4 regions of the Pseudoalteromonas sp. SG45-2 genome follow, and region 1 is predicted to be linked to each of the others. Evidence: predicted binding sites of a transcription regulator. Region 1 holds the regulator's gene; each other region holds the start of a gene.
What was found. Region 1 encodes sigma-54, which starts transcription at its own class of promoters, with help from an activator protein. Its sites were predicted from a motif close to GTTGGCACGNNNNTNGNNT; they were not measured.

Region 2: a site for sigma-54 is predicted at 4,085-4,103, ahead of fliE (flagellar hook-basal body complex protein FliE). Genes of this name have one in related genera too.
Region 3: a site for sigma-54 is predicted at 2,272-2,290, ahead of H5116_RS17570 (EF-hand domain-containing protein). Genes of this name have one in related genera too.
Region 4: a site for sigma-54 is predicted at 3,094-3,112, ahead of H5116_RS18635 (BON domain-containing protein). Genes of this name have one in related genera too.

The regions. Positions count from the first base shown of each region.
Region 1 covers NZ_JACJEO010000006.1:60,901-68,384, reverse strand. The annotation lists gene lptC (LPS export ABC transporter periplasmic protein LptC) at 1-468, shown strand, start outside; gene lptA (lipopolysaccharide transport periplasmic protein LptA) at 458-1,003, shown strand; gene lptB (LPS export ABC transporter ATP-binding protein) at 1,000-1,725, shown strand; gene H5116_RS05635 (RNA polymerase factor sigma-54) at 1,795-3,294, shown strand; gene hpf (ribosome hibernation promoting factor) at 3,321-3,608, shown strand; gene ptsN (PTS IIA-like nitrogen regulatory protein PtsN) at 3,613-4,065, shown strand; gene rapZ (RNase adapter RapZ) at 4,084-4,929, shown strand; gene H5116_RS05615 (HPr family phosphocarrier protein) at 4,972-5,244, shown strand; gene mgtE (magnesium transporter) at 5,376-6,734, shown strand; gene H5116_RS05605 (protein disulfide oxidoreductase) at 6,937-7,344, shown strand.
Region 2 covers NZ_JACJEO010000010.1:117,749-125,232, reverse strand. The annotation lists gene H5116_RS09425 (sigma-54-dependent Fis family transcriptional regulator) at 1-382, shown strand, start outside; gene H5116_RS09420 (DNA-3-methyladenine glycosylase I) at 685-1,278, opposite strand; gene H5116_RS09415 (PAS domain-containing sensor histidine kinase) at 1,411-2,523, shown strand; gene H5116_RS09410 (sigma-54 dependent transcriptional regulator) at 2,520-3,986, shown strand; gene fliE (flagellar hook-basal body complex protein FliE) at 4,143-4,475, shown strand; gene fliF (flagellar basal-body MS-ring/collar protein FliF) at 4,496-6,211, shown strand; gene fliG (flagellar motor switch protein FliG) at 6,204-7,244, shown strand; gene fliH (flagellar assembly protein FliH) at 7,248-7,484, shown strand, end outside.
Region 3 covers NZ_JACJEO010000028.1:8,212-15,695, forward strand. The annotation lists gene trkA (Trk system potassium transporter TrkA) at 1-1,253, shown strand, start outside; gene H5116_RS17560 (EF-hand domain-containing protein) at 1,335-1,550, opposite strand; gene H5116_RS17565 (calmodulin) at 1,626-1,838, opposite strand; gene H5116_RS17570 (EF-hand domain-containing protein) at 1,979-2,191, opposite strand; gene H5116_RS17575 (flagellar brake protein) at 2,657-3,316, opposite strand; gene H5116_RS17580 (TrkH family potassium uptake protein) at 3,362-4,813, opposite strand; gene H5116_RS17585 (YigZ family protein) at 4,910-5,524, opposite strand; gene pepQ (Xaa-Pro dipeptidase) at 5,611-6,933, opposite strand; gene H5116_RS17595 (transglycosylase SLT domain-containing protein) at 7,211-7,484, opposite strand, start outside.
Region 4 covers NZ_JACJEO010000032.1:35,095-42,578, forward strand. The annotation lists gene tal (transaldolase) at 1-40, opposite strand, end outside; gene yaaA (peroxide stress protein YaaA) at 266-1,045, shown strand; gene H5116_RS18630 (mechanosensitive ion channel family protein) at 1,166-2,122, shown strand; gene H5116_RS18635 (BON domain-containing protein) at 2,700-3,020, opposite strand; gene srmB (ATP-dependent RNA helicase SrmB) at 3,294-4,520, opposite strand; gene H5116_RS18645 (tRNA1(Val) (adenine(37)-N6)-methyltransferase) at 4,596-5,294, shown strand; gene H5116_RS18650 (DUF4153 domain-containing protein) at 5,356-7,065, shown strand; gene H5116_RS18655 (DUF2147 domain-containing protein) at 7,221-7,484, shown strand, end outside.

The DNA of each region.
Region 1 (7,484 bases):
GTGCCTCAGGCTGAGCCTGAAGTTGTTGCTAAGCCTGATTACATAGCTATTGAGCTCAAACAGACAGCCTATGATGAGCAAGGTAAAATTAGCCACAAAGTCACTGCGGCTAAAATGGAGCTATACCAGCAATTAGGTTTCACGTTTTTTGAAAAACCCATTTTTACTTTATATAACGAGCAACAAACGTGGCAAATAAATGCAGACGAAGCAACATTATATGAAGATAAACAATTAATTTTAGAAGGTAATGTGGTTGCCAAAAATTTAACCGATAACGCCATGATAGACAAAATCAATGCTGATAATATTCAGGTTGATATAAAGTTATTAACAATGCGTTCGGAGCAACCCGTCATTATCACTGGACCCAATTTAAAAATCACCGGTAAAGGCCTAGAAGCCGACTTGAAAACCGAAGTGATAAAACTAATTAACCATACGCGAACCATATATTATGACCAATAAAATATTAAAATCACTTATAATTCCTACACTTATACTAGCGTTTAATAGTAGTGCTGCAGAGCAAAACACGCAACCTGCTGCCAATCAAATTTCAATAAGTGCCGACAAGCAAGAAGGTCAATTGAAAGCTAATGTGGGTATTTTTGAGAAAAACGTTGAGATTATTCACGGTAATCGCCGCATTACAGCCGATCGCCTAGAAGTACACAAACGTGATGAACTTGGTGATAATAAACAATTATTAATTGCCACAGGTAGCCCTGCGCACTTTGAAGAAAAGCAATCAGACGGCACGACTATGAGCGCCAGTGCTGACGAAGTACGTTATGATGTATCTAAGCGTTTTTTAACGCTTGTTGGTAATGCACAAGTTTCGCAAGCCGGACAAAAAATAAATGCTAAAAGCATTACCTACGACATAGAGCAGCAGCTCATCAGTGCCGAAAAAGATGAAAACTCAACTGACCGCGTTCACACAATTTTAGTACCGATCGAAGCTAAAAAAAGTAAAAAAGGCGATAAAGGTCAACCATGAGCACATTAAAAGCAGAACTATTGGCAAAAAGCTATAAAGGTCGTGAAGTTGTAAAAAACGTCGGCCTTGAAGTACAAGCTGGCAGTATAGTTGGCTTACTTGGCCCTAACGGTGCTGGTAAAACAACGACTTTTTATATGATTGTAGGGCTTGTTCCTAGCGACAAAGGTAAAATATCTATTGATGATAACGATATTACTCTTTTACCTATGCATAGTCGTGCTAGATTAGGCATAGGCTACTTACCACAAGAGTCATCGATTTTTAGAAAGCTGACTGTTTATCAAAACTTAATGGCCATTTTAGAAACGCGCAAAGAACTAAATAAACAAGCCAGAGAAGACACGCTCAATAACTTATTAGATGAATTTAGCATACAACACATTCGTGATAGCCAAGGTATGGCATTATCGGGGGGAGAACGTCGTCGTGTAGAAATAGCACGAGCGCTGGCAGCAGATCCTAAATTTATATTACTGGATGAACCGTTTGCCGGTGTTGACCCTATTTCGGTATTAGATATAAAGAAAATAATAGAACATCTTAAAAATCGTGGGATTGGTGTATTAATTACCGACCATAACGTAAGAGAGACCCTTGATGTTTGTGAAAAAGCCTACATTGTTTCTCATGGGGAGCTGATTGCATCAGGTACTCCAGAACACGTATTAAATGATAAAACAGTACGCGATGTTTACTTAGGCGAGCAATTTAGGCTGTAACATTTACGCCATGTCTTTAAGCATCTGCTAGTATTAATTATAACAACATAAAAGGATTGTTAGAGATACATGAGGCAATCACTACAGCTGCGCATGGGCCAGCAACTTACAATGACTCCACAGTTGCAACAAGCTATTCGTTTGTTGCAACTCAGTACATTGGATCTCCAGCAAGAAATACAAGAAGCTCTCGACAGTAATCCACTATTAGAGGTTGAAGAGGCAGACTATTCCGAAGACGCTGCTGGTAAAAACGAGCAAAAAGCTGATACCGATGACATAACTGTTAGCGCATCTGCTGATGATGCTCCGAGCGAATACGAACAAGATACTGGTGAAGCACTTGCAAAAGACACGCTAAGTGACGACATGGCTATGGATGTCAGTTGGGATGAGTACATGAGTGCCGCTCCTGCAGCCTCATCAGGTCCAATGCCTGAAGACGAATCAATATACCAAGGCGCCTCTACTGAAACGCTCCATGAGTATTTAATGTGGCAATTACAACTAACGCCATTTAGCCCTACAGACGAAGCTATTGCTATTGCTATTGTAGAAGCTGTCGATGATTCAGGTATTTTAACACTAAGCTGCGAAGAGATTTTAGAAAGCTTTAATCAAGAAAACGAAGATGATAACGAAGTCGAACTTGATGAAATTGAAGCGGTATTAAAACGCATCCAACTGTTTGATCCTGTTGGTATTGCTGCACGTAGTTTACAAGAGTGTTTGTGTATTCAGCTTAATCAATTTGATAAAGAAACACCTTATATTAATGAAACGAAAATGATTTTAACCGAGCATATTGATCTATTAGCAGCTCGCGACTATCGTACATTAATGAAAAAAACTAAGCTCAAAGAAGAAGAGCTTAAAGAAGTAATGACACTAATACATACTCTCAACCCAAAACCTGCAGATACTATTGTAAGGGAAGAATCTGAGTATGTTATTCCTGATGTGTCAGTTAAAAAAATTAAAGGCCGCTGGGTTGTCGAATTAAACCCAGATAGCATGCCTAAAATTCGTGTTAATAGCCAATACGCAGCAATGTCTCGCACTGTAAAATCAAGTGGCGACAGCCAGTTTATTCGCTCACATTTACAAGAAGCTAAATGGTTTATTAAAAGCTTAGAAAGTAGAAACGACACGCTATTAAAAGTTACTAATTGTATTGTTAAGCAACAACAAGGCTTTTTTGAACATGGCCCTGAAGCCATGAAACCAATGGTTTTAAATGATGTTGCTGAAATGGTAGAAATGCACGAATCGACAATTTCTCGCGTAACTACTCAAAAGTACATGCATACACCCCGTGGTATATTTGAGCTTAAATATTTTTTCTCAAGCCATGTAAGTACTGAAAACGGTGGTGAATGTTCATCTACAGCAATACGTGCGCTTATCCGAAAATTAATCGCAGCAGAAAACTCAGCAAAACCATTGAGTGATAGCAAAATAGCGGATATATTGGCTGAGCAAGGAATTAAAGTAGCGAGACGTACAATCGCAAAATACCGCGAATCTCTTGCTATTCCACCGTCAAATCAGCGTAAAAGTCTGATTTAAGACGCTAAACTAAGAGGGTAATGCTTATGCAACTAAACTTAACTGGTCGTCACGTAGAATTAACCGATTCACTAAGAGACTATATTAATACTAAATTTGCGAAGCTTGAAAGACACTCTGATCATATTAATAATGTTCATGTCATTCTCGATGTAGAAAAATTAAATCAAAAAGCAGAAGCCACAATACACGTAAGCGGTGCTGAGCTATTTGCCTCTACAGAACATCAAGATATGTATGCCGCTATTGACTCGTTGATCGACAAGCTCGATCGCCAAGTAATCAAACACAAAGAGAAGCTTGCTCGACACTAATATGATGAAATTAAGTTCACTTATATGCCAGGACTGCAGCAAAGCTGCGGTCCTTTTTAATAGCAAAAAAAGAATTTTAGAGTTCATTAGCGAACTTGCTCACGACAAACTTCCGTATTTACCGCAACAAGATATTCTTAATGCTTTAATGAGCAGAGAGAAATTAGGTAGTACAGGTATAGGGCGTGGCATTGCTATTCCTCATGGAAGAATGAGCGGTGCAGAAGAGCCTTTGGCTTTAGTGCTCGTTAGCGAAACTCCAATAAACTTTGATGCAATCGATAATCGCCCTGTTGATATTTTTGTCGCACTCATCGTACCAGATGGCGATAACCAGCAGCACTTAAAGACTCTAGCAACCATTGCTGATAAACTAAACAACAAAGATTTTTGTAAACAGTTACGCAGTGCAAAATCTGATACTGAGCTTTACCAAGTTATTGTCGATCAATCATAGTTTTATAAAGGGTGTTAAATGGAGTTAATTATCATAAGCGGCCGTTCTGGTTCTGGAAAGTCGGTTGCTTTGCGCGTTGTAGAAGATTTAGGTTATTATTGCGTAGATAATATTCCAGTAAACCTACTTCCTTCATTAGTTCGCAGTGTATCTGATAGCTACGATAAAATTGCTGTTAGCATTGATGTGCGCAACATCCCTAAAGAACAAGATGAATTTAACGATATTCTTGAATACTTACCAGGCTTTGCAAACCCTACGTTATTTTATTTAGATAGCGACGATCAGACATTGATCAAACGTTTTTCTGAAACACGCAGATTACACCCACTATCAATAGACTCGTTGCCCCTTGATTTAGCCATCAAAAAAGAAAAAGAATTACTTGATGTATTAACCACTCGCGCCGACTTTATGATAGATACGACTGATTTAAGTGTTCATCAACTCGCTGAATCTATTCGTGAAAAGATTTTAGGTAAAAAAGATAAGCAACTGATTGTCACATTTGAATCATTTGGCTTTAAACACGGTATACCAAAAGAAGCAGACTACGTATTTGATGCACGCTTTTTACCAAATCCACACTGGGAACCAGAGTTGAAGCCTTTAAATGGGTTAGATCAACCGGTTAAAGACTATTTAGCTAATCACAGCATAGTGCAAAAATTCACATGGCAAATTCAAACATTTGTACAAACGTGGTTACCGCATTTAGAACGAAATAACCGCAGTTATTTAACCATTGCTATTGGGTGTACAGGCGGGCAACATCGCTCTGTGTATTTAGCGCAAACTATCGGTGAAAGTTTTGCAATGACACATCCCAATGTAAAAATTCGCCATCGCGAGCAAGAAAAATAATATAGCTGAATAATCACCTGTTCAGCTTAGGTAGAGTAAGTTATGCATTGTGAAGATACCTTTTTAATAAAAAACAAATTAGGCTTACACGCCAGAGCAGCTACTGTGCTTGCGCAATTAGCAGTACAATTTGATGCGACAATCACATTATTCCAAGATGACAAAGAAGCAGCAGGCGATAGCGTACTTGCATTAATGTTACTTGAAAGTAGCCAAGGAAAAGAAGTTAAAGTTGTTTGTAAAGGCCCTGATTCTGAGCAAGCTTTACACGCTGTTGGAGAATTAATAGCACAACGCTTTAATGAACAAGAATAATCTGTTTTATAAAAACAATATTCGCATTACTAGTGCTTCAATTAAAACAGATATATAAAATAAATAGGTTAGTAACGCCAGTTAACTCACCTCCCCCCATAAAGTAATATAACAATTTATAAAGGACGCCAATGCCAGAAGCTTTTGAACAAGATTATCCACTACAGCAACTAAAGCAGGTGACGAAGTCACTCAATAGTGGTCAATTTGTTCAAGTTAGGCGCATGCTCGCAAAAACGGCTCCTTGTGATACCGCATTATTATTAGAATCATCACCGCATAAAATTCGCCGACTGCTTTGGCAATTGGTCGATCCTGATGTGCAGGGTGATGTTCTTGAAGAATTATCTGAAGATGTTCGTTTAGGCATTATTGCCCAAATGGAACCTAAGCACATTGCCGCCGCAACTGAAGACATGGGCCACGATGACTTAGGTGAAGTATTACGTAGCCTGCCAGATACCGTCTATAAAGACGTTGTTAGCGCGATGGACATTCAAGACCGTGAACGTGCCACGCAAGCACTGTCATATCAAGAGCGTTCAGCAGGTGCGCTAATGAACACCGATACGGTGACCATTCGCCCTGATGTAACACTCGATGTTGTACTTCGTTATATTAGACTGCGTGGTGAGTTACCAGAGGGTACAGATGATTTATATGTTGTTGATAAACATAACTGCTTTATAGGCGCTTTATCGCTGAGTACATTATTAACTAATCCGCCAGAAAAAATTGTCCGCGATTTAATGGATGAAGATTGTGAGTCTATCCCAATCTCAATGGATGAAAGTGAAGTAGCGCAATTATTTGAGCGTCATAATTGGATATCGGCCCCAGTGGTGGACGATAACGACCAACTCCTCGGTCGTGTTACTATCGATGACATCGTTGATGTAATCCGAGAAGATGCCGAGCATAGCTTATTAAGCCTAGCCGGTCTTGATGATGAAGAGGATACATTCGCGCCAGTACTAAAAAGCTCTAAAAAACGCTCAGTTTGGCTAGGAGTTAACTTACTAACCGCACTTGCAGCTGCTTTTGTAGCTAGCTTTTTTGAAGGCACTTTAGATGTGCTCCCTATTTTGGCTGTGCTTAACGGTATTGTCCCTTCTATGGGTGGTGTTGCTGGTAGCCAATCATTAACGCTTGTTATCCGTGGTATTGCAGTAGGTCATATAAACCAAACAAACCAACGTTTCTTGATGATGAAAGAACTGGCCATTGGCGCGCTAAACGGTATTTTGTGGTCACTATTAATTGCGGGTGTTATTGCGCTATGGCAGTGGGACTTTATGCTTGGTGGCGTACTCGCCTTCGCTATGTTTATGAACTTAGTGGTGGCAGGTGTTGCTGGGGCAAGTATTCCAATAATTCTTAAAAGAATGAATATAGACCCTGCTCTTGCAGGGAGTGTGGTGCTAACCACGGTGACTGATATTGTTGGTATATTCGCCTTTTTAGGTACTGCTACATGGTTGCTGATATAAATTAAACGCTTTAAATGTAAAAAACTACAGCAAAAATACTTAGGGTAAATCAGTAGCTATGGCAACGGATACCAAACATAAAAATGACATACCTAAAAAAACGCTAAAACAAAAAAGCGTATCCATATTAAAAAGCGTACTGGTATATGGCTCTATATTTTTCGTCATTTATACTGCCGTCAATTGGTGGCGGCAACCTGTCATGCCAGCAAATCCTCAATTACAATTAATCGATTATAAAGGGCAAAACATTGATTTAGCAGCAATGAGCCAAGATAAACCCACGCTTGTGTATTTTTGGGGAACTTGGTGTCCTATTTGTAGTATTACCTCCCCTGCCATAAACGAACTCGCAAACGAGAATAAATACCCCGTCGTGAGCATCGCGATAAAATCAGGCTCTGATCAAGAGCTGCATGATTATTTAAATGAGCAAGGCTACAGCTTCAGTACTGTTAACGATCAACACGGGGAGATATTTTCCGATTGGCAGGGACAAGTCACGCCATCTTATATAATCTTAAAAGATAATAAAATGACGCAAGGACTCACCGGCATTCAGCCGTTATGGTCACTTAAATTGCGTTTGTGGTTATCATCAATGCTTTAAAAAAAGCTAAACTTAGCACAGGATATCTAAAGAGAAGGGGCTCTAAAACCTCACTCTTTATCACCTACAATAATATAGATAATAAAGAGCAAAGCTGACTTAATTTACGTATACAAAAGCTAAAAAACGCGTACCGCAAT
Region 2 (7,484 bases), on a different contig from region 1:
GGAGCGTATGGTTATTATGTTCCCTGACAAAGTGGTCGATATTCCTGATTTACCTAACAAATATCGTTACATTGAAGTTGAAGCCTACGAGCCAGAATACCCTGAAGAGTTAATGGAAAAAGACGCCTTTAACGACATATTTAGTACAGGCTTTAGTGATTACGAAAGTGAGCCAGACGCTGAGTTTAGCCAAACGGGTAGTGGGCTATTACCTGATGATGGTATTGAACTTAAAGATTATTTAGCAGAGCTTGAAATTAGCTTAATTACCCAAGCGTTAGAGCGCTATGATTACGTTGTAGCTCGCGCTGCAGAGATATTAGGGGTTCGCAGAACAACACTCGTTGAGAAAATGAAAAAGTATAATCTTTCACGAGATTAGAAGTACGAAAATGGTGAAATACTTTTCGTTATTTATTATTCATTTGTGATCAATCACTTTACGGGCTTTGCCCGTCACGCAAGCATGGCGTCTACAAGATAACCCAAACTTAAACCTTGGCGGTAGACGCTGAGTTTGCTCGCGTGAAAAGCGTAGCTTTTAATCATTTAAATAAAACGTTATTTCACAAAGAGAAAAACGAAGGTAAATGAGAAACCATAGTCAATTTACGCTTTACTTCTCTAAAGCGCAGCGTCTCTTAACCTCTTTGTGAACTAATCACTTTTATGGTTATAAATCACTTACTCACTAAAAGTCTTAATAATTTCTTCTTTCCTAAAACAATCATTACTGTGATCGTTAACCATACCGCAGGCCTGCATATGCGCATATACCGTTGTTGGGCCTAAAAACTTAAAACCCCGTTTTTTTAAATCTTTAGCAAATGCAGTTGATGCCTCTGTAATTGCTGGGTAGTCCTCAGCGTTATTTAAATTACTTATAATCGGTTTATTATCGACAAACTGCCATTGGTAGTTACTAAAACTTCCAAATTCTTTTTGTATTTCTATAAAGCACTTTGCGTTGTTAACAGTTGCCGCAATTTTTAAGCGATTGCGCACAATACCCTCATCAAGCATTAATCTCTCAATGTCATCTTGTGTGAGTTGTGCCACTTTATCTACATCAAAATTGGCAAATGCTTTTTTATAACCGCTGCGCTTTTTTAAAATTGTGTACCAGCTTAAGCCGGCTTGCGCTGATTCAAGAGTGATAAATTCAAACAGCTTTGTATCATCATAAAGAGGGACGCCCCATTCTTCATCATGGTAAATAACGTAGTCGGGTTTAGTGGTGTCGAGCCACGGGCAACGGCACTTTTTTTGCTCACTCATTATTATTCCTTTTTGTGTGCGTCATTTTTATGTCGCTCAAATTATTGATGTAACTTAATGATAAGTATGTAAATAAATTTTGGTATAAATCGTGCATTTAGACTTGTATCTACATCAATTCGAGATTTGATTATGGCCCTTGCTAGCGTGCTAAAACCACAGTTTTTTTCTGCAAATCAGTATAACCCATGTTTACTTCAAGAGGAGTACATTGGTGAATTAAGCGATCTGCGCAAGCAAGCAAGTTGGCTTTCGCATTTGGTTGATACCATGCCAGCAGGCGTGGTTGTACTTGATGGCAAAGGGTTGATTGCAAAAGCGAATCAAATAGCGATTGATATGCTTGGCGAGCCACTTGAAGGCGAACGCTGGTTTAATGTTATTCAGCGCTCTTTTAGGCCACATCAAGATGATGGCCATGAAGTGTCTTTAAAAGACGGACGCCTAATAAAACTTGATATTACTGCTTTAGCACCAGAGCCTGGGCAACTTATTTTAATGACGGATTTAACCGAAACTCGCCGCTTACAAAAACGTGTTGCACATATGCAGCGATTAAGCGCGCTGGGCAAAATGGTTGCATCATTAGCGCATCAAGTCCGTACGCCGCTCTCAGCCGCTATGCTTTATGCTGCTAATTTAGGGTCAAAGCGCTTACCCGAAGCATCTCGCGATAATTTTCAAACAAAGTTAATGTCGCGTTTAAAAGATTTAGAAACTCAAGTAAACGACATGCTGTTATTTGCTAAAAGTGGCGATCAGCAAGTTGTTGAGCAAGTTTCAATGCAGCAGCTTTTAACCGAAGTTAAAGCAGGTGCTGATGCGATGGTCGCACTTAATGAAAGTGAGCTAGATGTAAGCTTACCAGAACCCGATATACAAATAGTTGGTAATAAAACGGCATTGGCCAGTGCTATTCAAAATCTAGTGCACAATAGTATTCAAGTTATTGGCGGTGGCGCAAAAGTAAAAATTAGCGCACAAAGAGATTTAAAAGATTTAGATATGGTTCGTATTAGTGTGAGCGACAATGGCCCAGGTGTTGATTTAAGCCAAAGCGATAAAATTTTTGAACCATTTTTTACTACAAAAAGTCAGGGCACAGGTTTAGGGCTTGCTGTAGTGAGTTCGGTGGCTAGTGCGCACCAAGGCCGTGTTGATGTGACTAATAATACGCATGGTGGTGCCTGCTTTAGCTTGTTACTGCCTATTAAGGCAACATCTAAATTAGAGGGGTCATTATGAGTAACACTATTTTAGTTGTCGAAGATGACGCTGGGCTTCGTGAAGCCTTAATAGATACCCTTGAAATGTCGGGTATTGAATGTGTTGCAGCGAGCAGTGCTGAGCAAGCAATGATATTGCTTAAAAAAGATCAATTTTCGCTTGTTGTAAGCGACGTGCAAATGGGCGCAATGAGTGGACTTGATTTACTACGCAGTATTAAATTAAACCACCCTGACTTACCTGTATTGATGATGACGGCGTACGCCACAATTGACGATGCGGTAGAAGCCATGCGTCTAGGTGCAATTGACTACATGGCTAAACCATTTGCACCTGAAGTGCTGTTAAATATGGTGAGCCGTTATTTACCTGAAAAAGCAAAAGAAACCGACGGACCTATTGTTGCTGACCCAACTAGTATTCAATTATTGGAGCTTGCGAGTAAAGTAGCACGCTCTGATGCAAGTGTAATGGTACTTGGCCCAAGTGGTTCAGGTAAGGAAGTACTTGCTCGCTATATTCATGATAAGTCGAGCCGCTGTAATGAGCCATTTGTGGCGATTAACTGCGCGGCTATTCCTGAAAATATGCTCGAAGCCACTTTATTTGGTTACGAAAAAGGGGCTTTTACAGGCGCGATTCAAGCATGTCCGGGTAAGTTTGAGCAAGCACAAGGCGGGACTATTTTACTTGATGAAATTACAGAGATGGACTTAGGGCTACAAGCAAAGCTGTTACGCGTACTGCAAGAGCGTGAAGTAGAGCGTTTAGGGGGTCGTAAAACAATCCAGCTCGATGTACGTATTTTGGCAACCAGTAATCGTGATTTAAAAGAAGCCGTGTCTGAAAACCAATTTAGAGAAGATCTATATTACAGGCTTAATGTTTTTCCATTAATGTGGCGACCATTGTGCCAACGCCCTGGCGATATTATTGTATTGGCTAAGCATTTAATTGAGCGCCATATCAGTAAAAGTAAAGAGCTAATGGCGTATTTAGATAAAGCTGCCGAGCAAAAGTTACTGGCTCACGCGTGGCCTGGAAATGTACGCGAGCTTGATAACGTTATACAGCGTGCGCTTATACTGCGAAGTGGCGATACAATAAACGAGCATGCTATTTTTATTGAAAACTTAGCGCCTAATAACTTTGTTATGGAGCCATCATTGGCACCGGCGCAAACAGTATCGCCAACAGAAGTGGCTCACGTAAATAAAGGCGTTGATATAAGCACGCTAAGCTCTGCATATTATGATGAAAAATTGCATGCCGAGGATGAGCCTAAACAAGGTTTACTAGCAGCAGATACCGGTAGCTATAAAGATGAGCTTAAAGACAAAGAGCATCGCATTATTTTAGAAACCCTTGCACGTTGCCAAGGTAAGCGTAAAGACGTTGCCGAAACGTTGGGCATAAGCCCACGAACTTTACGTTATAAACTAGCGCAAATGCGCGATTTAGGTATTTCACTTCCTGCATAACCTCCTATAAACCCTAAGTTTGCGCTGCGAACTTAGGGTTGTCAAAACTCTGACTCACATAATTTAAAGCTAACCGCATGTATTTCAACAATTAATTTATTGGCATGTTTTGTGCTTTATTACTTGTAAGAGTTCACTGCGTGTCAGAGATAAATTATGAAAATTCAAAACAGTGCTGTATTTCAAGAAATGCAATCAATGGCTTTAGAAGCCGGCCGTAATAATCAAATAAATAAATTGCCGACTCAAGTTCAGCCTACTTCTACTTCCCAGTTTGGCGACATGCTAAGTGATGCACTAAATACAGTGCACGGTTTACAGCAAGATGCAGGTCAAAAAGTAACAGCGGTTGAAATGGGTGATCGAAGTGTATCGCTTGCTGAGGCGATGATTGCTTCTCAAAAATCGTCAGTTGCTTTTGAGGCTACAGTACAGGTTCGTAATAAACTTGTTGAAGCTTATAAAGAAATCATGAACATGCCTGTTTAATTAGGTAGTGGAGAATTATTGTGGCGCAATCTAACCAATCTACAGACCTAGCACTTGCTGGCGGCGGTATCGACCAAAGTGGTGGTGATGATCAACAAGAACAAAAGTCAGGCTACTTAAGTGCTTTAAGTGGTGTTGATGTATTGCGCCAAGTAACACTGGTAATAGCATTAGCGATTTGTTTAGCTATCGCGATTTTCATTATTATTTGGGCTCGTCAGCCAGATATGCGCCCGTTAGGCAAAATGCAAACTGAAGAGCTTATTCAAACATTAGACTTTTTAGATGCACAAAAAATTGAATATCAACTCGATGGCAATGTTGTATCGGTTGATGAAAGTGAATACCAAAACATTAAGCTACTAATGACCCGTGAAGGGTTAGAGCAAGGTCCAGCATCAGGCTCTGACATTATTATGCAAGATATGGGCTTTGGCGTAAGCCAACGCTTGGAGCGTGAGCGCCTAAAACATGGTCGTGAACAGCAATTAGCACGCACAATTGAAGAGCTTAACAACATTACTCGCGCCAAAGTATTGTTAGCCATTCCTAAAGAAAACGTATTTGCCCGCAGAGAGAAAAAACCATCCGCTACTGTTGTATTAACACTTAAGCGTGGCCGCTCACTTGACCGTGAAGAAGTAGACTCTGTTGTTGATATGATTGCTTCTGCAGTACAAGGCTTAGAGCCTGCACGTGTTACAGTCACTGACCAAAATGGTCGATTATTAAATTCAGGTTCGCAAAGCTCATTAGCAGCACGCTCTCGTAAAGAATACGATTTAGAACGTAAGCGCGAACAAGAGTATCTTGAAAAAATAGACAGTATTTTAATACCGGTTGTTGGGCTTGCAAACTATACAGCTCAAGTTGATTTGAGCATGGACTTTAGCTCAGTTGAGGAAACTCAAAAGCGTTATAACCCAGACCTACCAGCGGTTAGAAGCGAAACCACATTTGAAGAAAATAACATTGGTGGTTTAGCTGTTGGTATTCCTGGTGCGCTTACAAATCAACCACCGCTAAACTCAAACATCCCTGAAGTTGCAGGACAAGGCGGCGCAGGCACAGCTACGTCACCAACACGTAGCCACAAAGAAGCAACACGTAATTATGAACTCGATACAACTATTTCTCACAAGCGCCAGCAAAGTGGTGTAATACGCAGAATAAGTGTGTCAGTTGCTGTTGACTATGTCCCTAAAGTGGGAGAAAACGGCGAAACAACTATGGCCCCGCGCTCGGTAGAGGCATTGTCAAATATTCGTCGCTTACTACAAGGTGGTGTAGGTTTTGATATGCAACGTGGTGATGCACTTGAAGTAGTAACAGTGCCGTTTGTACGTGAAGCAACAAATTTATCAATAGAAGTGCCACTGTGGGAACAAGACTGGTTTATGAAAATAGCCCGCCTTGTGCTAGGCGCCTTAGTTATCATTGTATTGATAATGGCAGTAGTAAAACCAATGCTTAAGCGCTTAATTTACCCAGACGATACACTAGAAGAATACGACGAAGATGCATTAAGTTCAGGCGTAGATATTGGCGACAATACACTTGATATGCTAAATAAAGACTTTGATTCTGCTTCGGTTGGTTTCTCAAGTGATGGTACACTGCAGTTACCGGATTTACATGGCGACGAAGATTTACTCAAAGCAATTCGTGCCCTTGTAGCTAACGAACCAGAACTATCATCACAAGTAGTGAAAGCGTGGTTAACAGAAGATGACTGATCAAGAACAAAAACAACTCCCGCCAGCCTTTGATGTTGATAAGCTAGATGGGGTAGATAAAGCCGCTATATTACTTTTGAGTTTATCAGAAGAAGATGCCGCGCAAATCCTTAAACACTTAGAACCTAAACAGGTGCAAAAAGTGGGTATGGCAATGGCTGGGCTACAGGATTTATCTCAAGCTAAAATTAGCGCTGTACACAACTTGTTTATAGAACAAATTCAAAGCTTTAGTACCATTGGTTTTCAGTCAGAAGACTTTATTAAAAAAGCGCTTACAGCAGCACTTGGTGAAGACAAAGCCGCTAGCCTTATTGACCAAATTGTTATGGGCTCAGGTGCTAAAGGCTTGGATTCATTAAAATGGATGGACTCTAAGCAGGTAGCAAACATTATTCGTAATGAGCATCCGCAAATTCAAACCATTGTATTATCGTATTTAGAGCCAGAACAGTCAGCTGAGATTATTGCTCAGTTCCCTGAAAAAGTGCGTTTAGATTTAACAATGCGTATTGCAAACCTTGAAGAAGTTCAGCCAGCAGCACTGCAAGAGCTAAACGAAATTATGGAAAAACAATTTGCCGGCCAAGCAGGTGCACAAGCCGCTAAAATGGGTGGCTTAAAAGCAGCTGCAGATATAATGAACTACCTAGATACCAATGTAGAAGGGCAGTTAATGGACTCTATTCGTGAGCATGACGAAGAGATGTCGCAGCAAATTCAAGACTTAATGTTTGTGTTTGAAAACTTAATGGATGTTGAAGACCGTGGTATTCAAGCAATCCTGCGAGAAGTACAACAAGACGTATTAATGAAAGCAATTAAAGGCACCGACGATGCCCTTAAAGATAAAATACTGGGCAATATGTCTAAGCGTGCAGCCGAAATGCTTGCTGATGATTTAGAAGCTATGGCACCTGTTCGTATAAGTGAAGTAGAAGCGGCGCAAAAAGAGATTTTATCAACAGCGCGTCGTTTATCTGACTCAGGTGAAATTCAGCTGGGCGGCGGCGGTGGCGAGGAGTTCTTGTAAACCATGAGCAAACTCAAAGGGCGCACACTTCGGGCTGATGAAGCAGATGAATTATTAAAAAACTGGGCTATTCCAGATGTAGCACCAGATGAGAGCAGCTTTGGCAATCGCTCTACAGCTTACGGTACACCGCTTAGTGATCTGTATAAAAAAGAATTAGCTGAAGAAATGCCAATTGATGAGCCACAAGAACCAGAATTGCCTGCGCTTACTATGGTTGAGCTTGAACGCATTAGGCAA
Region 3 (7,484 bases), on a different contig from region 1:
AGTACGACTTACAAGGGGTTATGGGCCACAGTGCGCATCCTGATGTATTACGCCGTGCAGGTGCTGAAGATGCCGATATGATTATAGCGGTAACCAGTTCAGATGAAGTGAACATGGTTGCATGCCAAGTGGCGTACAGTATTTTTAAAACGCCCACTAAAATTGCCCGCATTCGCTCAGAGCAATATTTAAAATACCGCGAAAAACTATTTCAAAACGATGATTTACCAATCGATCATTACATTGCTCCCGAAGCACTGGTCACTAAGTATATTCGCCGTTTAATTGACTACCCTGGTGCTCTGCAAGTATTGCAGTTTGCTGATGGCATGCTCTCGTTAGTAGCCGTAAAAGCTTACTATGGCGGTTTACTTGTAGGTTATGCGTTATCTGCACTTAAAGAACATATTCCTAATGTAGAAACTCGTGTTGCCGCTATTTATCGTCAAGGTAAAGCAATAAAACCATTGGGTACCACCGTTATTGAAGCCGATGACGAAGTATTCTTTATTGCCGCTACAAAACATATACGCGCAGTAATGAACGAGCTACAAAAACTTGAGCGTTCGTACAAAAAAATTATGATAGCTGGTGGCGGTAACATTGGGGCAGGCCTTGCCCGCTCACTTGAAAAAAACCACACCGTTAAACTAATTGAACGCAGTAAAGAACGTGCTGAGCAACTCTCAGAAATGCTCGATAACACGGTCGTTTTTTGTGGTGACGCATCTGATCAAGAACTGCTCTCAGAAGAGCATATTGAACAAGTAGATGTGTTTATTGCCGTAACCAATGACGATGAAGCAAACATTATGTCAGCCATGCTTGCAAAACGTATGGGCGCACAGAAAACCATGGTGCTTATCCAGCGTGGTGCTTACGTTGATTTGGTACAAGGCGGCGAAATAGACATTGCCATATCGCCACAACAAGCAACAATATCAGCGTTATTAACGCACGTACGCCGTGGTGATATTGTTAATGTGTATTCACTGCGTAAAGGTGCGGCAGAAGCCATAGAAGCGGTTGCTCATGGTGATGAAAGCACATCTAAAGTTGTTGGTCGCGCGATTGCCGACATAAAACTTCCAGCGGGTACAACTATTGGCGCAATAGTACGTAATGACGATGTACTGATAGCTCACGATGATACAATTATTATGTCGGGCGATCATGTCATTATGTTTTTAATCGACAAAAAACATATTACCGTTGTAGAAAAACTATTCCAAGTAAGTGCTATATTCCTTTAACTAGTTACGCTAATTAGTTAATTTAAAATACAAAAAAGCCGCTGACTAAGGCGGCTTTAGTGGAGTATCTTCGAATATTGATTACTGTACCTTTGAAAACTCTTCTTTAGAGATTTCACCATTTCCATCAGTATCTAAATCATCAAAAATCTTCACAAGTTGAGGGTTAACCTTCGCTTCTTCCATTGTAATCGCACCGTCGCCATCTGCATCAAAAGAGGCAAAATCTACTGCAGCATATGCTGCTGATGAAGATGCTAAAACGATAACTGCAAGTGTTGTATTGAATGTTTTCATAATAATATTCCTAGTAATATGGGAAGTCCTTTTCAAAGATCCCTGACTGTGAAAAATGTTTAATCTGAAAAAAGATTAGTAATTAGCGAATTCTTCTTTAGAAAGCTCGCCGCTACCGTCGGTATCTAGCTCAATAAATTCAGCCATTAAATCGGTATCGACAGCCGCTTCGCTTGGGCTAATTGTGCCGCTACCATCGATATCAAGGCTGTCAAAATCTGATGCTGCAAATGCAGCTGAAGAAGATGCTAGTACTATAAGTGCTAATGCTTTATTTAAATGTTTCATAACTTAATCCTTCAATGTTCTATCAAAAAAATTGCTTCGTTTAACTTAAAACGTAATTTTTCACTTCCTTGTTATCCTCTTTCGTAAGCTCCCTTGCCTACTTAGGTTGTCTTTGGCAACTCAGGATAAATACTTTTTAATTAAGCTTCTGAAAATTCTTCTTTTGATAACTCACCATTTTGGTCAGTATCAAGCTCAGAAAACATGCTCATTAATTTTGCGTCTACTGATGCTTCTGCTTGGCTAATTGTGCCACTGCCGTCTACATCAAGTGTGTCAAAATCTGTTGCTGCAAAAGCGGCTGAAGAAGATGCAATAGCGATAAGTGCTAAAGTTTTATTAATGCTTTTCATAATATGTATCCTTCAAATTTATGTGTGTGCGATTAAGTGTTTCACTTTGAATCACGATTTCGTTCAGTACACCCTGACTATTACAACTTAAATGCCAACATTGAAAAGCCATTAACTTTCAACAAGTTAAAAACAAAACATACAATAAGTAGGAATTTTCAGAGTCATTACTGTTGCCTTTTCGCAACACGCTTTAGAGGTGAAAAACTAAAGTCATTAAAAACAAATAGTTATGTTTATATAAAAAGATACATTTTAAAATGTAGAGCTATAAAAGGAGGGATTTTAAAAAATAATTAAGGTTAATTTTAACGAAGTAGCTATAACAACAAAAAACAAGCCATAACAAAAAATACGTAAAACATTGTTTTATATGAATAATATTTTTAATTATATAAAAACAAAAAAACACTTTATAAATACTCACGTAAAACGACATTTTGTTGCAAATAAGCGAAAAACGATTTAGTCAACGGTGGGCTCAAGCGCAGATGGGTCTATAAAATGCTCTTTCATAAAGGTTTTCATTTCATCCTCGCTTGCTAGTAGCTTAATTCCGCAGTGCACACCTGCGACATGCTCTTTAACACTGCAAATTTCACCTTCAAAATCTTTATCACTACTATTGAGTACGACAGTGCATTGCATATCTTTAATACCTTCAACTTGCTGATCGCCTCTAATATCAAACATTACACCAGTGAGTGAAATGTCCTTAATAAGGCCTTCAAGCACTCTATCGTCACTTAGTTTTAGCTTTGCAGGTAACAAGGTAGGTATGCGTGTTTGCGAGCGTAGCGCAAATAGCTGCACTTGCTTAGGAAAATTAATAAAGACGAGTTTAGCGGGATGAGAGGCTACTGACATAATTTGCTGGCGAAACGCAATAACTTGCCCGCCACAGCCTTCAATCAGTGCTCTTACAACAACCATTACACCATCACGTAAATAGTCACTCGCTGCAGGTAAACGCTTAGCATTGGGATAATTTAAAATAATAAACTGTTTATCGAGTAAACCAACTAATTCAGTTTTAACACGCTTACTGCTTGTAGGTGTTAATATTTCTAGGTCAACTAAACTGCCTACACCTATATGCTTTAGCTTTTCTAAATTTGTTGGCATATCCCTTTTTCCAATATTTTGTAATTTAAAACTTAAGCCGCTCGTTTATCCACGCCAAAAAGTAGGCGTAAATAACACTAATAAAGTAAATATTTCTAGGCGACCAAACACCATTGCAATAGTAAGCAACCATTTAGCACCATCGGTTATAGCACCATAATGCGACGCTACATCTCCTAAGCCAGGCCCTAAGTTATTTAAACAAGCCGCAGTGGCTGAGAACGCAGTTATGTTATCCATACCCGTGCCCATAAGCGCTAACATGATAATAATAAATACAAGCGCATATGCAGAGAAAAATCCCCACACGGCTTCTACTACTTTGTCTGGCAACGCCTTACGACCCAGCTTGATTGAATATATAGCCCGTGGGTGCACCAAACGATTAAGCTCACGCACACCCTGCAAGTACAGTAAGAACACGCGCACTACTTTCATACCACCACCGGTAGAGCCTGCACAGCCACCAATAAAGCTCGAAAATATAAGTAAAATAGGTAAAAACAAAGGCCATGTTGAAAAGTTATCAGTAGCAAAGCCTGCTGTTGTACTCATTGAAACAGCTTGAAATAACGCCTGATCGAGGGTTTCATCACCATTAGCAAATATTTCGTTAGAGGAAAGTACAGTAAAACAAATAACCACCAGCGCTAATTGAATACACAAAAACACCTTAAACTCTGGATCTCTAATATAAACTTGTATGTTTCGGCTCGCCACTGCGGCGTAATGCAGGGAGAAGTTAACAGCGGCAATAATTAAAAAGAACACACAAATAAAGTTAATTACAGGGCTGTCAAAGTGCCCCATGGAGGCGTCGTAAGTAGAAAAACCACCTATCGCCACCGTTGAGAATGCATGACATATAGCATCAAACCACTCCATTCCTGCAGCCCAATAAGCCAGCATACAAGTAATAGTCAACGACACATAAATATACCAAAGGTGCTTTGCAGTATCGGCAATTCGCGGGGTCATTTTAGAATCTTTTACAGGCCCTGGTATTTCAGCGCGGTACAACTGCATACCACCAACACCTAGCATAGGTAGTATAGCAACAGCGAGTACGATTATACCCATACCGCCAAACCACTGGAGTTGCTGGCGATAAAACAATACCGACTTGGGTAAATACTCAATACCGGTAAGCACCGTAGCGCCGGTGGTTGTTAAGCCAGAGAATGCTTCAAACACCGCATCGGCGAGCGATAAGTTCGGTTCTTGTAAAAAGATAAGCGGCAAGGACGCAAACGCCCCAAGTACCAGCCAAAACAAAACAACAATTAAAAAGCCTTCACGTGCTTTTAAATCACCGTTTTCATGGCGGTTTGGGTAATAAGCCATCATGCCAATAACAACACTAAAGATAAATGCTAAAACAAAAGGAACACCACCACCGTCTTTGTATATTAAAGACACCAGTGCCGGAGGCACCATGGTAATACTAAACAGCGCAACAAGTTGGCCAAGAATTTTTATGATGGTACGAAATTGCATTTAGCTTGTCGCTTTTATTATTAGTAAATTCAGGCTGAGTAGTATCAACCAAATTAAATAGGGTCAGTATGCATTATATGCAATTTGTGTAGGTTATTACTCTTTAATAGTTAACTCAACTGCGCCGTGACTTAAATCAAAAATATCTTTGATTGCTTGCTGAGCTTCACGGCTATCGATTGTAATCACCCACTCAATATTAGCAGTAAATTGCTTATCAATATTAAGCACTTGATACTTTGTTTTTAATAACTGCTCAATCGCGCCTTGCATGCTGTACTCACTACTCCCAGTAATTTCAACGCTGGGAACTTTAAGCACCGTTTGCAATTTTACTAGTGCATTATTTAATGAGCCACCATAAGCACGTACTAGCCCGCCGGTGCCTAATTTTATGCCGCCAAAATAACGTGTCACCACGGCAGTGATTTCGCCAAGGCCCGAACCCACCAGCACATTTAACATAGGTTTCCCCGCAGTGCCATTAGGTTCACCATCATCCGAAAAACCATAAACATGGCTGCCACCAGGATTGCCTGCCACATGTGCCCAGCAGTTATGACGTGCATCGCTATACTTTTCTTCAATGCTTTTAATAAATGTTTTTGCTGAATTTAAATCGGGGGTGTGTGCAATGTGGACTATAAACGTACTTTTTTTTATTTCTTCTTGATGAAAAACGTCAGCAGCAGGATATTTATATTCAGACATATTAAAAGCTCAATTAAAAATGGGGCCTAAAGGCCCCGTTCATATGCATATTTTAACGTTTATTCGCTAACTCGTCTTTATAGAAATTAATCGAGTTCTAAATTACGCGTCATATTCTCTAGGCTATCTTCGTGAACAATAATGTTATCTTCAATACGAATGCCGCCAAATGGTTTAAATGACTCTACCTTTTCCCAGTTAATAAACTGCTTATTATCGGTTTGCGCTAAATCACCAAGCAGTGAATCAATAAAGTATAAACCTGGCTCAATAGTAAACACTTGGTTTTTTTCGATCAGGCGAGTACAACGCAAGAACGGATGCCCTTCAGGCGATGGTTGATGTGTGCCCTTTTCGTCACTCATAAAACCGCCCATATCATGCACTTGTAAACCTAGGTGATGTCCTAGTCCATGCGGGAAGAAAGTAGATGTAATTTTACGCTCAACAATTTCCTCCGCGGGTAGGTTAACAATTTTAAAGTCACTAAGTATTTGTGCGATACGATTATGACATTCAACGTGTAAATCACCATAAAGCATACCCGGCTTTAAACCTTTACCTAACTCGATTTGTTGAACAGTCATCGCTTGCACAAGCTCAGCAAACTCACCCTGCTTTTTAAAATCATACGTACGAGTAATATCAGCAGCGTAACCATTAAAGTTTGCACCGGCATCAATTAAAAATGAGTTGTGGGTGTGTGGCACTTTTGGATCAAAGTGCGTGTAGTGCAAAATAGCGCAGTTTTCGTTAAGCGCAACAATGTTGCCGTACGGCATTTCATTTTCGCTTTGACGTGTCGCCATTAAGTACGCTTGCTGAATGTCGAACTCGCTACCACCATTAAAGAATGTATCGCGTGCAGCTTTATGCCCATCTACTGCAATGCGGTTAGCGTTGCGTAAACATTCAAGTTCGTACTGCGTTTTATAAGCGCGGTGGTAATGAAAATAGTTAAGTACAGGCTCAGGGTTCATAATACTAAAACCAAGAGCTTGCGCTACTTCAATGTATTCACCCATGTAAGCATATTTAGCTTTATCGTATGGTAATAACTTTTCTACTTGATCAGGCTGAAGTAGTAGCTCTATATCAAAGTACTCAGCCCAAAAGTCGCGAGGCTCGTCTGGTACTTTATGCCAAAAATCTACTGGACGATAAAATATGAGTTTTGGTTTGTCGCTGCCATTTACCACAATCCAGCAATGAGGATTGTCAATAACCGGTAACCACGCTTTAAACTGTGGATTAACTTTAAATGGATAATACATATCATCTAAAAACTGGCGCTTAGCTTGGCCTGAATGAATTACTAATCCTTCTAACCCTTCGCTATTACAAATTGTACGAGTACGCTGTTGCAGTGTTGCAATATGTTCGGCGTATAAAACGGCTAATTTATCCATTGTTAATCCATCTGTTAAATTTAACTTGCTATGAGTCTATCACTTATACCAATTGCATTAAATTAATGATCTATTATAGCGATAAGAAAATAGCTTAATAACAAGGCTAAAATTATGATACATAGTTGTTCTATATAAATAATTTTTAACGCAGTTATTGAATTATTTAATACGCTAGAATGATCACGTTTTTAATAAAATTGGTATTACCCTCAGCGCTCAAAAAAGGGGATATCTAAACGCATTAGATATCCCCCCTACTTTAAACTTATGTTTACTAACCGCCCATTTTCATTTCGAGTAGCGGCGCTAATACATTACCTTCTCGGCCCATTCTTGTATGGTAAACCTGCCTGTACGCAAATACATTTTTTACGTAATCGCGGGTTTCGCGATACGGAATAAGCTCTACCCATAACTCAGCCGGAATAGCGTCATCAGGTAACCAACGCTTTATACGGTGATAACCCGCATTATAAGAAGCCGTAGCCAGTACTTCATTGCCATGGTTTTTCTTTTTTAAGTACTGTAAGTAACTCGTACCTAACCTA
Region 4 (7,484 bases), on a different contig from region 1:
TAGATGAATGTTGTTTTAGCCTTTGTAGAGCTGAAGTCATTTGCTTTCCTCATTCCAAGCAAGTTAAAAGAAAAATCTAATCACTCTTAATATATACAATCCATACTGCAACAGTGTGACAATGCTTGATAGGTCTTATGTCCTTATCAATAGAAAAACGGCAGTGCATGGGTTATTAAGAGAGGATTTATTTAAACAAAACGTGCTTTTCGTTTCATTTAATGTTGAAATTGACACTAAATAAATTACAAGTCAATAGCTAACTATGATCACTGTTATTTCACCTGCAAAAAATCTTGATTACGAAACGCCACCCGCAACAGACAAGTTCACTCAGCCTGAATTACTAGAGCACAGCGAAGAGCTCATGAAAGTATGCCGTGAACTAACACCAGCGCAAATTGGCAGTTTAATGAAAATTAGCGATAAGCTATCTGGGCTTAACGCAGCACGCTTTAGCGAGTGGGCGCAGCCGTTTACACAAAGTAATGCTAAACAAGCAGTGCTTGCCTTTAATGGCGATGTATACGGCGGTTTAGATGCAAGCACGCTTAAAGCTAGCGAGCTTGATTACGCACAAAACCATTTACGTATCCTTTCTGGCTTATACGGCTTATTAAAACCACTTGATTTAATGCAAGCTTACCGTCTTGAAATGGGCACCAAGCTTGAAAACTCGCGTGGCAAAAACTTATACGAGTTTTGGGGCAGCGTAATAGCGAACAAACTAAACGACGTATTAAAAGCACAAGACGCGCAATACTTAGTTAACCTTGCTTCAAACGAATACTTTAAAGCGGTAGATAAAAAAGCATTAAATGCACAAATTATTACCCCACACTTTAAAGACTGTAAAAACGGTCAATACAAGGTAATTAGCTTTTACGCTAAAAAAGCACGCGGCATGATGGCGCGCTACATTATCGAAAATAAAGTAACGCAATTAAGCCAACTTAAAGAGTTTACTGTGGCGGGTTATTACTTTAGCCCTGAGGCAACAGTTAAAGAGCTTGAGCCGGTATTTATGCGCGACGAACAAAATTAGGTCATAAGCTTAAATAAACAATTGAAAAGCCATGCATTGCATGGCTTTTTTGATACTGGCGTTATATTTGCAACTATATCTAATATTAATGAGATTATTAATTAAATAGGTGCAAACAAAATGATCAGTATTCCGTCAGTTGGCGAAGCCGAAAAGCTAATAGAGGAAAAGCTCGGAGGGTGGTTTGATGTTGTTATCAGCCATATCCCTAATTTTATAGTGGCAATTGTAATTGCCATAGTATTTTCAATATTGGCACGCTTTGCTGGCAAGCTGATGAAAAACGTATTACACCGCTCACTCGACTCAACGCAAATTGCCGATTTAATGGCGTCAATATTTAAAGTTATTGTGTTGTGCATAGGTTTATTTATAGCGCTCGATTTTGTTGGCTTAAAAGGCACCGTTACTTCGCTACTTGCTGGTGCGGGTATTGTGGGTTTAGCCATTGGTTTTGCGTTTCAAGACATGACCGAAAACCTAATTGCAGGTATAGCAATGGGTGTACGTAAGCCATTTAAAACAGGTGATGTAATAGAAACCGATGATGTGTTTGGTTCGGTGCATTCTATAAACCTACGTAACACGCTAATAGAGAGCTTTTACGGGCAACTAATACTTGTACCAAACAAAGTCTTATTTAGAAATGTACTAAAAAATTACACTACGCTAGGTATAAGGCGCATAGAAGTACCTGTAGGTATTTCGTATGGCGACGACATAGAAAAAGCAAAAGACGTTATAGTCGATAAAATTAACGAATTTGACTTTGTAATACGTAAAGACGAAACCGCTGTATACGCTGAAGGTTTTGGCGACAGCAGCATTAACTTACTGGTGTGGTTTTGGATTAAATACCCAGGCGAGCCTGACTTTATGACGGTACGCCACAAAGGTGTTGTTGCCGTTAAGCAAGCATTAGACGAAGCTGATATTAGTATTCCTTTCCCAATTCGTACTTTAGATTTTGGTATTAAAGGCGGTGAGAAACTCGATGCCATGATAAGCGATAAAATAAGCCAGCAGTCATCCAATAAAGACAGTAGCGACGGTGCTGACTCTAGCCAAAGTGAGTAATTTAGTTAAAACTCATTAGGCAAAAGCATTGGGAAATAGTTACTTACCAGCAGCGCATTTTTACAGAGTAAAATTGCGCTTTTTTTATAAACGGATTATTAGCTAAAAGTTTAAATACCTAGTTTTGTGTTTATTGAATATTAATTCAGATTAGTTGCGTTTGGTCATGGGAGTATTAACAAGTAAAAGTAGTGTTTACCCAGCGATTTTTTTACTGCCTTTGCTGCACACTCTGAAAAAACGCTCTCATCTATTTCAATAACTAAATAAATCATCCTTTTTAAGCCCGTTAGGTCGGCTAAAGAATCTGTGTAAGCTTTTTCAGTATCAATTGGGTTAACTTAAGGGTTAAAAGAGCAAAGACAAACACGCTAGCGTCAATTCTAAATCTATCTTCTTAAGTATAAGTGTGAGCTATCGTTTTAGGGGGAGGAATAATCGTATTGCTTAGGCTTTATTTTATCTTTTTCACAGCTGCAAAATTTGCCTTAAAACAGAATATAAAAAAGCGCAGCTTGTGTTGGAGTAACAAGCCGCGCTTATGAATTAGTTATACAAATAGGTTTTGTGGTGCGTATTAAATAACGCTAATTTTGTTACGAATGATTTTAACCCCATCTATATTTTCTAAAAACTTTTGAGCTAGTGCGCGCTGAAAACCAGTTTGTGCTTCACCGTATAAATCTACTTCACCATTTTTTACCTGCACACGAATATCACTTAACGCTAGGTTAGGGTTAGTTCGTAGGGTGTTGGTGATAGTTTGTTGTAGGTTAGGTTGAGTGGCTACACTGCTTACTACGGCCATATTGGTTGCTGCACTTACCTTTGTAGCGCAAGCTAATAAAAATAAACAACAAAATGATACTAAAGCGATAGTTAACTTGAAGCGGTTCATAACTTAATCCTTACATTACGGTGAATAGTGCAGCCACAAAATGGAAATTCCATCGGCTAGGTTATCTTTGTAGTTACAATTTCGGTGCCAATATTAACGCTATGAAATATAAGATAATTTTATTAAGTGGAAATTAAGGTGGGCAAAAATTACATTTAAATGAGTATGAGTTACATGCTTGGGTTACATATGTAACAGGTACAAACACCAGAGCCTGTAAGGCTTGCATTAAAAAAGCCGACAAAAGTCGGCTTAGAATAAAAATATGTTAGGTTACTTTTTCTTTTTAACCTTGGCCTTTTTCTTGGCTTTCATTTTTACTGGATCTTTACGCTTTTTAGCCGGCGGCTTAGCTTCTTTATGCTGTGGCTCAACACCTTTAATTACACGGCGTTTTAGTTTTTGTTCAACGTAGCGCTCTACTTTATACAAAATACCAATGTCGTGTGCTTCAACTAACGATATTGCAATCCCTTTTTTACCAGCACGGCCAGTACGACCAATACGGTGTACGTATACGTCGGCAGTGCGCGGCATATCAAAGTTAATAACGTGGCTGATGTCAGATACGTCAATACCACGTGCAGCTACGTCGGTAGCAATTAAGATACGTGTTTTACCACTGTGGAAGTTTTCCATGGCTTTCATACGTTTGTCTTGTGGCATTTCGCCGCGTAACCAAGCTGCTTTAACGCCATTATTGGTTAGCTCGCCAATCAGTGTTTCTAAACGCTCACGGGTTTTAACAAATACAATTGCTTTAGTCACGTCTGGACCATTTAAGGTATTTACTAAAAGCTCTAGTTTATGATGATAGTCATCGGCTAAATGTACCCACTGGTGAATTTTAGCTTTTTCTTTACGTGACGATTCAGCTTCTAATAGAGCAGGGTCGTTTAATGTTTTTTCAGCAAACCTTTCTACGCTGTCACCTTCGAGTGTTGCTGAGAATAAAAAACATTGGCGACGATTTTTAGCTTCGTCACAAATACGGCTCATTTCTTTTTTGAAACCCATGTCTAACATGCGATCTGCTTCATCGATAATAAGCATTTCTACGTGTTCAGCATGAAAGTTTTCGGTTTCTAGGTATTCCATTAATCGACCTGGTGTGGCGATTAAAATATCGTTATTTTTTTCGAAAATTTCTTTATGCGTGCCGTAGTTAATACCGCCTGTTACTACACCAATTTTTAGGTGTGTGCGTTTAGCTAGCAGTTCACATTGTTCATGAATTTGATAAGCCAACTCACGAGTCGGGGTCATAACGAGGACGCGCGCAAAACCAGGATCACGACGTGGGAAATCCAGTAAGTACTGAATAGCCGGAATTAAAAATGCCGCTGTTTTACCTGTACCAGTAGGCGCAGATGCTAAAATATCGCGCCCCTGTAGTGCTTCAGGAATAGCTTGTTGTTGAATGCTGGTTGGCGTCTCGTAGCCCATTTTATTAATGGCATCGAGTAGCTTGTTATCAAGATCAAATTCAGAAAATTGCATAGAGTGTCTAAAATAAGGGACAATTACCCTGATTATACGCGCTATGCTGCGCTTGGTGAATGAAAAGGTGAAAAAATGTCTGGTTTTGTATTTAAACAATTTAAAGTTGAACACGACCACTGTGCAATGAAAGTTTCTACCGATGGCATTTTGCTTGGCGCATGGGCTAATTTAAGCGGTGCAAAGTCATTACTTGATATAGGCACAGGCACCGGCTTATTAGCATTAATGTGTAAGCAGCGCAGTAATGAGCTTGATATAACTGCGGTAGAAATTGACGAAAGCGCCTATACCCAAGCATTACAAAATGTAGCTAATAGTCCGTGGCCAACAATAAGTATTAAGCACCAAACTATTCAAAGCTTTAGTAGTGAAGTTAAGTTTGATGTTGTTATCTCTAATCCACCGTATTTTAATCACAGTTTAAAAGGCGATAATGCTGCGCGTAATACCGCGCGCCATACCGACGGCTTAAGTTTTGAAGAGTTAATAAATGCGTTTAAACGTTTAAGCCATAGTGGTTCTCGCTTTAGCTTAATACTCCCAAGCGTTGAAGGCGCATTATTTATTGAGCTTGCTACTCAAAATGGGCTTTATTTAAATGCTCATTGCCAAGTAAAAGCCACGCCTAATAAAGATATTAGCCGCAGTTTAATGGCATTTAGCTACGTAAAAAGCGATTTAGAAACATCAATTCTGTGTATTAGAAACTTAGATAATACCTACACCGCTGATTATATAGCTCTGTGCAAAGCATTTTATTTGAAAATGTAAAGCAATTGTAAAATAGGAACGAATAACGCAAACTGACTAAAACCTATTGTTGAGAACAGATATGGATAGTCAGTTACCAAAATCTTTTATAATTATACTTGCCGTATTACAGGCTATTGCTCTTACCCTTTTGTATAGCAGTATAGAAAATAATGTGTGGCCAGCAACAAGCCCTACATTGTTAGTCTCACTTATTACATTTTCTATGAGCTTTCCTTTATTAATGCTAATGACCGTTAATAAAAATAATATAAAAACGTCGTTGCTTTTAATCCTTCCTTTTTCATTGTTGTTATCTTTATTGGGGGCGTATGTTGGCTTTCAGCAAGAGCCTCAAGAGTACGTAAGTAATAACACTTTAATGTCAGTTTTTATTTTTACTAGTTTAATAGCTGGCTTTAAAGGCCTTATGTACATACAACAATTTGGTAGCTCAGAAAATGTTAGTTACAGTCGTTTATTTAAGCTCTCTTGGCGTAATTTTATAATATTTGGAGAATGCTGGCTGTTTGTACTTATTTTTTGGGGAATTCTAAATTTAGGTGCGGCTTTATTTGATATTTTAGATATAGAATTTTTCTCTGAGCTACTAAGAAATGAATGGTTTTGGATCCCAACCTTAACGCTCGCATTTGCCTTTGCGAGTGTCATATTTAGAAAGCTTTTGAACATTGAAGATAATATCGCTTTTTTACTACAAACTTTAATTAAGTTTTTATTGCCTGTTTTATCAGTTATTTCTCTCGGTTTTTTAGCAACACTTCCTTTTACCGGACTCAATAAATTATGGGAGACCGGAAGCGGCAGTTTATTAGTAATGTGGCTGCAGGTGCTCACGTTGTTTTTTGTTAACACTGTTTATAAAGATGACTCATCAGTTCGCCCTTATCACATGCTCTTGCACCGACTCGTTTTTATAAGCGTTGCGTTACTTCCAGTTTATAGTGTTATTTCTGCCTATGGAATTTACTTACGGGTAGAGCAGCATGGGCTAACAGTAGATCGTTGTTGGGGCATTTTGATTTGGTTTTTATTGGCGTGTTTTTCGTTTAGTTATCTTGTTGGAATTATAACAAAGCGAGACAATTGGCTAGAGCCGCTTAGCAAAATAAATATTGTGATGGGGTGGGTGGTGCTCGTTAGTATGCTTGCTGTTAACTCCCCTTTATTAAATTTTCAAAGCTTATCTACAAACAGCCAAATAGCGCGTTTAGATGCAGATAAAGTAACAATAGAAAAGTTTGACTATTACTATTTTGAGCACAGCTTAGGTCGCCAAGGTTATTTAGCTATGCAGTTATTAAAACAGAAAATTGAAACGAGTCACCCAGAGCAATACGCTATCATCGATAGGATGTATGTAAATAATGAGTTTGCTTTAACGCTTGAACACACAGTCGATGATTTTATTGAGCGCAGTGTATTTTGGCCATCACAAGTGCTAATACCTCAAGGTTTAATAGAGGCAGTATTTTCTGAACAACATTTTTACGATCGTAACTCTTTAAAAGAACATACTTACTATTTCATTGGCATGGATTTAAACAAAGATGATGAACTCGATTTTATAGTGATTGACGAAAGTAATGAAAATATATCCGCATATTTCTGGTTATTCTACATGGGTAAGTGGCGCTCAAAGTATATGAATGTCGAAAATCCTGAAGAGATTAGATACCTTAAAAGCATGATTGATAATAACGAATTATCTTTAGTTGAGCCTGAATATTCAAATCTAAAAATAGGGGATGTTGTTTTTAAAGTAAGGTAATACGTTGCTTTGTTTTTTATGCTACAGATCCTTAAACCTAAACTAATGATTATTAGTTTAGGTTTGTTGTTATTTTAGGTGGGGCGCTTTGGTAGTGTGTTTATAAATCACCTGTTATGATTAAGTAATTAGTCACTTGATTTAAAGACAACACAATGAAAAAGTTAAATAAAATAGCATTACTTAGCACGTTAGCAGCCACCATTTTTGCAAGCCAAGGTGTGTTTGCTGCTATTACGCCTGTAGGGCTTTGGAAAACGATTGACGAGGATACAAACCAAGCTAAGTCGTATGTACGTATTACCCAAACCAACGGTGTATTAAGCGGCAAAGTTGAAACCATTCTTAACCCTGCAAAACAAAATGATATATGCAGTAAGTGTGATGATGAGCTAAAAGATCAGCCTATTTTAGGAATG